One region of the Streptomyces sp. NPDC005266 genome, then DNA from elsewhere that is predicted to be linked to it. Evidence: riboswitches for the same ligand, from Rfam matches in the RefSeq annotation. Region 1 holds a riboswitch; each other region holds the start of a gene.
What was found. Region 1 has a riboswitch for cobalamin ahead of ABZU99_RS11485 (cobalamin biosynthesis protein). Riboswitches for the same ligand answer to the same signal wherever they lie in the genome.
Positions count from the first base shown of each region.

Region 2: it holds a riboswitch for cobalamin, as region 1 does, so the genes downstream of both, ABZU99_RS31845 (prenyltransferase/squalene oxidase repeat-containing protein) here and ABZU99_RS11485 (cobalamin biosynthesis protein) in region 1, are expected to answer to the same signal.
Region 3: it holds a riboswitch for cobalamin, as region 1 does, so the genes downstream of both, cobN (cobaltochelatase subunit CobN) here and ABZU99_RS11485 (cobalamin biosynthesis protein) in region 1, are expected to answer to the same signal.

Region 1 is NZ_JBEXHC010000005.1:58,387-60,579, reverse strand. Features, by position in the region: gene ABZU99_RS11490 (cobyric acid synthase) at 1-145, opposite strand, end outside; gene ABZU99_RS11485 (cobalamin biosynthesis protein) at 142-1,158, opposite strand; cobalamin riboswitch at 1,288-1,439, opposite strand; gene ABZU99_RS11480 (hypothetical protein) at 1,612-1,863, opposite strand; gene ABZU99_RS11475 (inorganic phosphate transporter) at 1,877-2,193, opposite strand, start outside.
Region 2 is NZ_JBEXHC010000027.1:51,081-53,273, reverse strand. Features, by position in the region: gene ABZU99_RS31845 (prenyltransferase/squalene oxidase repeat-containing protein) at 1-1,134, opposite strand, end outside; cobalamin riboswitch at 1,305-1,429, opposite strand; gene ABZU99_RS31840 (cytochrome P450) at 1,434-2,193, opposite strand, start outside.
Region 3 is NZ_JBEXHC010000002.1:412,123-414,315, forward strand. Features, by position in the region: gene cobG (precorrin-3B synthase) at 1-880, opposite strand, end outside; cobalamin riboswitch at 939-1,104, shown strand; gene cobN (cobaltochelatase subunit CobN) at 1,137-2,193, shown strand, end outside.

The DNA of each region.
Region 1 (2,193 bases):
AGTTGAGCGACATGTTCTGCGCCTTGAAGGGCGCCACCCGGATGCCCTTGCGGGCGAGCCACCGGCAGATCCCGGCCGTCACCACGCTCTTGCCCGCGTCGGAGGTCGTCCCCGCGACCAGTAGGCCGTGGCCCGGCCCCGTCATCGGCTTGCCCTTTCGTTGCCGGGTACGGGCCGGTGGATGGGTTGTGCCCACCCGTTCCGCCCCGCCGAACGATTGCCCACAACGGTCCTTGCCGCGATCGACGTCAGCAGCGCCAGCGCGCCGACGCGGCGCGACAGCCGTACCGCGCGGTCGATGTCGGCGGTCTGGACGGCCCGCCCACCGGCGTTGAGCACCGGCCGGTGCTCGACCCGGCCGCCGTAGGCGAGGGTGCCGCCCAGCCGTACGCCGAGCGCGCCCGCGAAGGACGCCTCCACCGGGCCCGCGTTGGGGCTCGGGTGGCGCCGGCCGTCCCGCCGCCAGGCGCGCCACGCGCCGCGCGGGTCGGGGCCGGCGAGGGTGGCCAGGGCGGCGGTGAGGCGCGCACCGGGCCAGCCGGCGGCGTCGTCCAGGCGGGCCGCCGCCCATCCGAACCGCCGGTAGCGCGGCGACTTGTGACCCACCATGGCGTCCAGGGTGTTGATTGCGCGGAAGCCGATGAGGCCCGGTACCCCGCCCACGGCTCCCCACACCAGCGCGCCCACGACGGCGTCGGAGGTGTTCTCGGCGACCGACTCGACGACCGCGCGGGCCATCTGCTGCCCGTCCAGCGCCTGCGGGTCGCGTCCGCACAGATGCGGCAGCCGCTCCCGGGCCGTGTGGAGGTCTCCGGCGGCCAGCGCGTCGCCGACAGCCCGCGCCTCACGCCGGAGCGTCGTACCGCCCAGCACGGCCCAGGTGGCGGCGGCGGTCAGCGCGATCTGCGGCGCACGGGGCCCGGCGAGGGCCCGTACGGTGCGCGTCAGCAGCGCGGCACCGAGGGCCGCGCCGCCCGCGCACACCGCGGTGTGCAGGGCTCCGTGGCCGCGGTGGTCGCGCCACAGCCGCCGCTCGGCGGCCGCGGCGGCGCGCCCGAACGCGGCCACCGGATGACCGCGGCGCGGATCGCCCAGGGCGAGGTCACCGAGGAAGCCGAGGGCGGCGCCGCACGCGTACGAGGCGTGGTCGGCACGCATCCGTCAGCCCGCCGTCGCGCCTCGGCGCAGCGGCGTACGGACAGGTGGGGCTGGCGGCGTGACAGGGCCGGGCATGGCGGTATGTCCTCACTCAGGGTCCGCGCCCTGGCTCGACGTGACCGGCGGTGAGAGTCTCCTGGCTCCCGGATCCGCGGTTCTCCCGGCCTTCCAGCTCCGCATACGGACGAACCATATGGACGAGCCGTGACCCGTACAGGCGATGAGAGAGCGCTCCCCGGTGACAGTGGCGGGACCGCGCCGGATTCTCACCGGCTTCCTCTCCTGCCGCCGTTTGGCTCGGGAAGTCCACCATGGGCCGCGAAGGGCCGTCAACTCGCCTATGACCCGCGATGCGAGAGTGTGCCGAGGCCCACATGGACCGACCGCCGGGCTGCGGCGCTGACCAGCGCCGCAGCCCGGCGGTCGGTGGGGTCGGTCGGGGACGCGCGGTCCTCAGGCGACGATCAGATAGATGCCGTACGCCACGACCGAGGCGCACAGCGCGAAGCAGGCGTACGCGCCGGTGCGGGCGACCGTGGAGCCGTCGCCCGGCACCGCCACCACGACGGCCGTGCCGTCCTGCGGCTGCGGCCGGCTCTTCCGGGACGTGCCGACGATCCCCAGGGTGAAGACGCCGACGATGCCGACCGTCACCGTGAGGCTGATGCCGAAGACCTGGCCGAGTGCCGCCCAGTCGATGCTCATTGCGTAGCTCCCTTTAGCTGGTGGTGCTGGTCGCCGCGGCGGCGGGGGTGGGGGTGGTTTCCGTGGCGGGCGCTTCGGTGGGCTCCGGGGCGCTGCTCGCGGTGGTGGCCCCGGTGGTGTCGGCGGCGGGCGCGCCGCCTACGGGCGGCGGGGCGACGGACTGGAGGGCGGCGGTGACGGCGCCCACCGGCTCGGCGGGCCCGGCCTCGTTGACGTTGGTGTGGTCCACGGGCTTGCGGCGCGACAGCGCCCAGATCGCCCCGCAGGCCAGGACGGCAAGCACGGCGACCGCCGTGACGCCCCCGTTGCCCTGGTCGGCCAGCAGCGCCG
Region 2 (2,193 bases), on a different contig from region 1:
GCCGCCGACCGCTTCGGGCTTCGGCCCCGTGGCGTTGAGCTGCCGCACCAGGTCGACGCCCCCGAAGCTCCGCGGATCGCTGCCGGTCGCGTATGCCGCGAGGATCAGCTTGCCGAGGGCCCCCGGGTCGCCCTTCGCCCACGCCACCGCGCCGCTGTTCTTCCGCCGCAGCCACTGGAGCGGCTTGCCCGCGGCGGCGCTGTGCTTCCCGGCGGCGAGCGCCATGACCGCGTCGGCGGTGGCGCCGAAGTCGGGCTGGTTCTTGGCGCCGGGCATCGTGGACATCAGGTGTCCGTCGTGCTCGGACAGGGCGGTGGAGAGATGGCCGAGGGCGGCCTCGGCCGCGTCCTCGGGCGTACCGGCCCCGCCGTCCCCGCCCTCGCAGTCCATCGGCTCCGGGCTCTTGCGGGTGTCGTCGCCGACGGGCTCGAAGACGAAGCCCTTGCCCTGGGCGGCCAGCGCGGCGCTCACGGTGGCCAGGGTGTTCGCGGCGAGCTTGGCGTTCTTCCCGGTGTTCCCGCTCTTGTCCGGCTGGTAGGCGAAGGCCCCGCGCTCTCCCGCCTTGGCCGCGCATCCCAGCTGCAGCCCGAGCAGGGCGTCGTACGGGCTCTTGCCGCCCTTCTCGGCGGTGATCTTCGACGGGTCCTTCACGGCAGCGGCGAAGGCGCCGACCGCGACCGAGGTGGAGTTCGCGTCGGTCGGCCCGCCGGGGTTCATGCCCCAGCCGCCGTCGTCGTTCTGGTTCCGCTTCAGCCAGCCGATGCCCTTCTCCACCGCGTCGGACTGCCCGCCCACCGCCGCCAGCGCCTGCACGGCCGCCGAGGTCGCGTCGGTGAACTCACCCTTCTTCGGCTCGCACGCCTTCGCGGTGTCCGCCCGGTAGGCCCCGAAGCCGCCGTCCGCGCACTGCTGACCGGCCAGCCAGTCGACAGCCGACTTCGCCGGGGTGACGCCCACCGCGTCCTGGGCGAGCAGCGCGAGCGACTGCCGCCACACGCCGTCGAACTTCGGGTCCTTGGCACCGTATAGCCCCTCCGGGCGCGCCGGGCCGTCGGCGAAGGCGGCGGGCGCGACGACTGCGCCGCACACGGCGGCGGAGACGGACAGAGCCGCCACACTGCGGCGTAGGTTCATGGCTGTGGTGCCTCTCGATCGTTGTCGCCGCGGTGGGACGGACCGCCTACGGGCGCGGCCGCGCACGGCTGACCACCCACGCGCGGAGCGATCCGCCCCGCCACGACACGATGACACCCGGCTCAGCTCCGCATCCCTCGACGGTGCCGCCCCGGTGCCCGGGACGACGGGAGCCTGCGTCGCGCCCGCCCTGGTGTTCCGGCTCATACGTCCCCGAGGGCCGTACTCACGGTTGCGGGTCAGCGTCGGATTCCCACCGACTTCCCCCGAACGGGCGCGAATGAAGTTTTACGGATACCTTATCCGGCGGCCGCCTGCCGCCCGCCCGCCCCCCTGTCCGCCTCCGCGCGCAGCAGCACCGGCAGGCTCCGGTGGCCGTTGGAGATGAAGGTCGGTGCGGGTTCGAGGGCCTGCGGCGGGACGGCGAGCTCCAGGTCAGGGAAGCGGTCGAACAGCGCGGGGAGTGCGATCCGGGCCTCCAGCCGGGCCAGCGGTGCGCCCAGGCAGTAGTGCATGCCGTAGCCGAAGGCCAGGTGCTCCTTGTCCGCCCGGGTGATGTCGAACCGGTCGGCGTCGGTGCCGTGCAGCCGGGGGTGGCGGTTGGCCGCCGCGTAGGACGCCAGGACCGCGTCGCCCTTCTTGATGACGACGCCCTCACCGGCGTCGACGTCCTCCACGGCGAAGCGCAGCGGCAGATGCGCCAGCGGGGGCTGTGCCCGCAGCGTCTCCTCGATCACGTCGTCCCAGGACGCCTTGCCCCGGCGGACCAGGGCGAACTGCTCCGGATGGGTCAGCATGGCGTGGATCGCGTTGTCGAGCAGTTGCACCGTCGTCTCGTAGCCGGCGGCGATGAGCAGCCCCACGGTGTCGGCGAGCTCCTGCTCGTTCAGCCGGGAGCCGTCCTTGTCGCGTGCGGCGATGAGATCGCTGACGATGTCGTCGGCGGGTGTGCGCCGCTTGAGCGCGACGAGCTCGCGCAGGATGCGCTGATGGCCCTCGTTGGCGGCGATGACCTCCTCCGGTGCCGCGTTCGTCCGGAACATGGTGTCCACGAACGCG
Region 3 (2,193 bases), on a different contig from region 1:
GGCGCCCGTCCGGCCCGGTGACCAGCCCCGGCGCGGGGCCCGGCGGCGAGAGACCGGGGTCCGGCTCGGTGCGTACGGTACGTACCGTCTCGATCCCCGCGGCGGCGAGCCGCGTCGCCAACCCGTCGGCCGCCACGGCGTGTTGCGCCGGAAGCTCACGCACCCGCCATGCCCGGGTGCCGCTCGCCCGCACACTCGCCAGGAACTCCACGGCGGCCAGCGCGGCCGCGCGCGGCACGTCCCCGGCCTCCCGCACCCACAGCTCGATGCTGTCCGGCGTGTCGCGACCTTCGGTCCGCTCACTACGACACGCCGGGCCAGGCATCCGCAGCACGGCCCCGCCGTCCGGCGTTGCGATCAATGTCACATCCGCGCCCAAGGCGGCCACATCGCCGCGCCCGTCGTCCAGCGCGAACAGGAAACGTCCCGACAAGGCGGACAACTCGTCCGACGTCTCGTCGCACAGCGCCGCGTCCAACTCCCGTGCCCACGCCGCCACATCCGCGTGTCCCGCACCGTCCAGTCCGCACAGCGGCGACGCCACGACGTTGCGCACCCGCTCATGCCGGTCCGACGGCAGCAGTCCGGCCGCCCGCAGCCGCCCCGCCAGTTCCGCGCCGCACCCCGGGTCCAGCCCGCGTACCTGCAGATTGCCGCGGGAGGTGATGTCCAGCCGGGCGTCCCCCAGCTCCTCGGCCACCCGTGCCAGCGCGTCCGCCTGACGGGTCGTCAGCAGCCCGCCCGGCACCCGGACGCGGGCCAGCGCGCCGTCGTCCGCCGGGTGCAGCCGCAGGGCGCCCGGGCAGGCGTCATCGCGCCCGCTCCGGCGGCGGAAGGGGGATTGATCCCCTGGTGGGACGGTTGTCGGGGGGAGGGGCATGGCGGCGAGCATACCGACGATTCCCTTGCCCTCACCGTCCCCTGCCAGGTCAGCAACGCTTACTATGCTCAGCGGCGGGTCGTCTTGGCCCGCCGGACGCACAAGACGGCGTCAAGGGGAGGAAGCCGGTGCGAATCCGGCGCGGTCCCGCCACTGTGAGCGCGGTGGCTGCCGGCAGGCAGCGGCCGGGCGAGCCAGGAACTCCCGCCGTCTTCAACCCGCCCGGGGCGCGGACCCCGAGGAAGGCGCGCTGCGCATGATCCTGCTGCTGTCGACCTCCGACACCGACCTGCTCAGTGCCCGTGCCGCCACGGGCCCGGTGCCGTACCGCCTCGCCAACCCGGCCCGGCTCGCACTCGACGACCTCCCCGGCCTCCTCGACGGCGTCCAACTCGTCGTCGTCCGGCTCCTCGGCGGCGTCCGCGCCTGGCAGGAGGGGCTGGAGACGCTGCTCGCCGGGGACCGCCCCGTCGTCGTCCTCACCGGTGAACAGGCTCCGGACGCCCAGCTCATGGAGGCGTCCACCGTCCCGATCGGGATCGCCGCCGAGGCCCACGCCTATCTCGCCCACGGCGGGCCCGCCAACCTGGCCCAGCTGGCCCGGTTCCTCTCCGACACGGTGCTGCTCACCGGCCACGGCTTCGAACCGCCCGCGCCCGCCCCCACCTGGGGCCCGCTGGAGCGCACCGCCCGCGGCGACGTCACCGGCCCGACCGTCGCCGTGCTCTACTACCGCGCCCACCACATGAGCGGCAACACCGCCTTCGTCGAGGCCCTGTGCCAGGCCGTGGAGGACGCGGGAGGCCGGCCGCTGCCGCTGTTCGTCGCCTCCCTCCGGGCCCCCGAGCCCGAGCTGATCGAGGCCCTCGGGGCGGCCGACGCGATCGTCACCACCGTCCTCGCGGCCGGCGGCACCCGGCCCGCCGCCGCCTCCGCGGGCGGCGACGACGAGGCGTGGGACGCGGGCGCGCTCGCCGCGCTCGACGTACCCGTCCTCCAGGCGCTGTGCCTGACCAGCCCGCGCGCCGCGTGGGAGGAGAACGACGAGGGCCTGTCGCCGCTGGACGCCGCGACCCAGGTCGCCGTCCCGGAGTTCGACGGGCGGCTCATCACCGTGCCGTTCTCCTTCAAGGAGGTCGACGAGGACGGGCTGCCGGTCTACGCCGCCGACCCCGAGCGCGCCGCGCGTGTCGCGGGCATCGCGGTACGACACGCCCGGCTGCGCCATATCCCCGTGGCCGAGAAGCGCCTGGCGCTCGTCCTCTCCGCCTACCCCACCAAGCACTCCCGGATCGGCAACGCCGTCGGCCTCG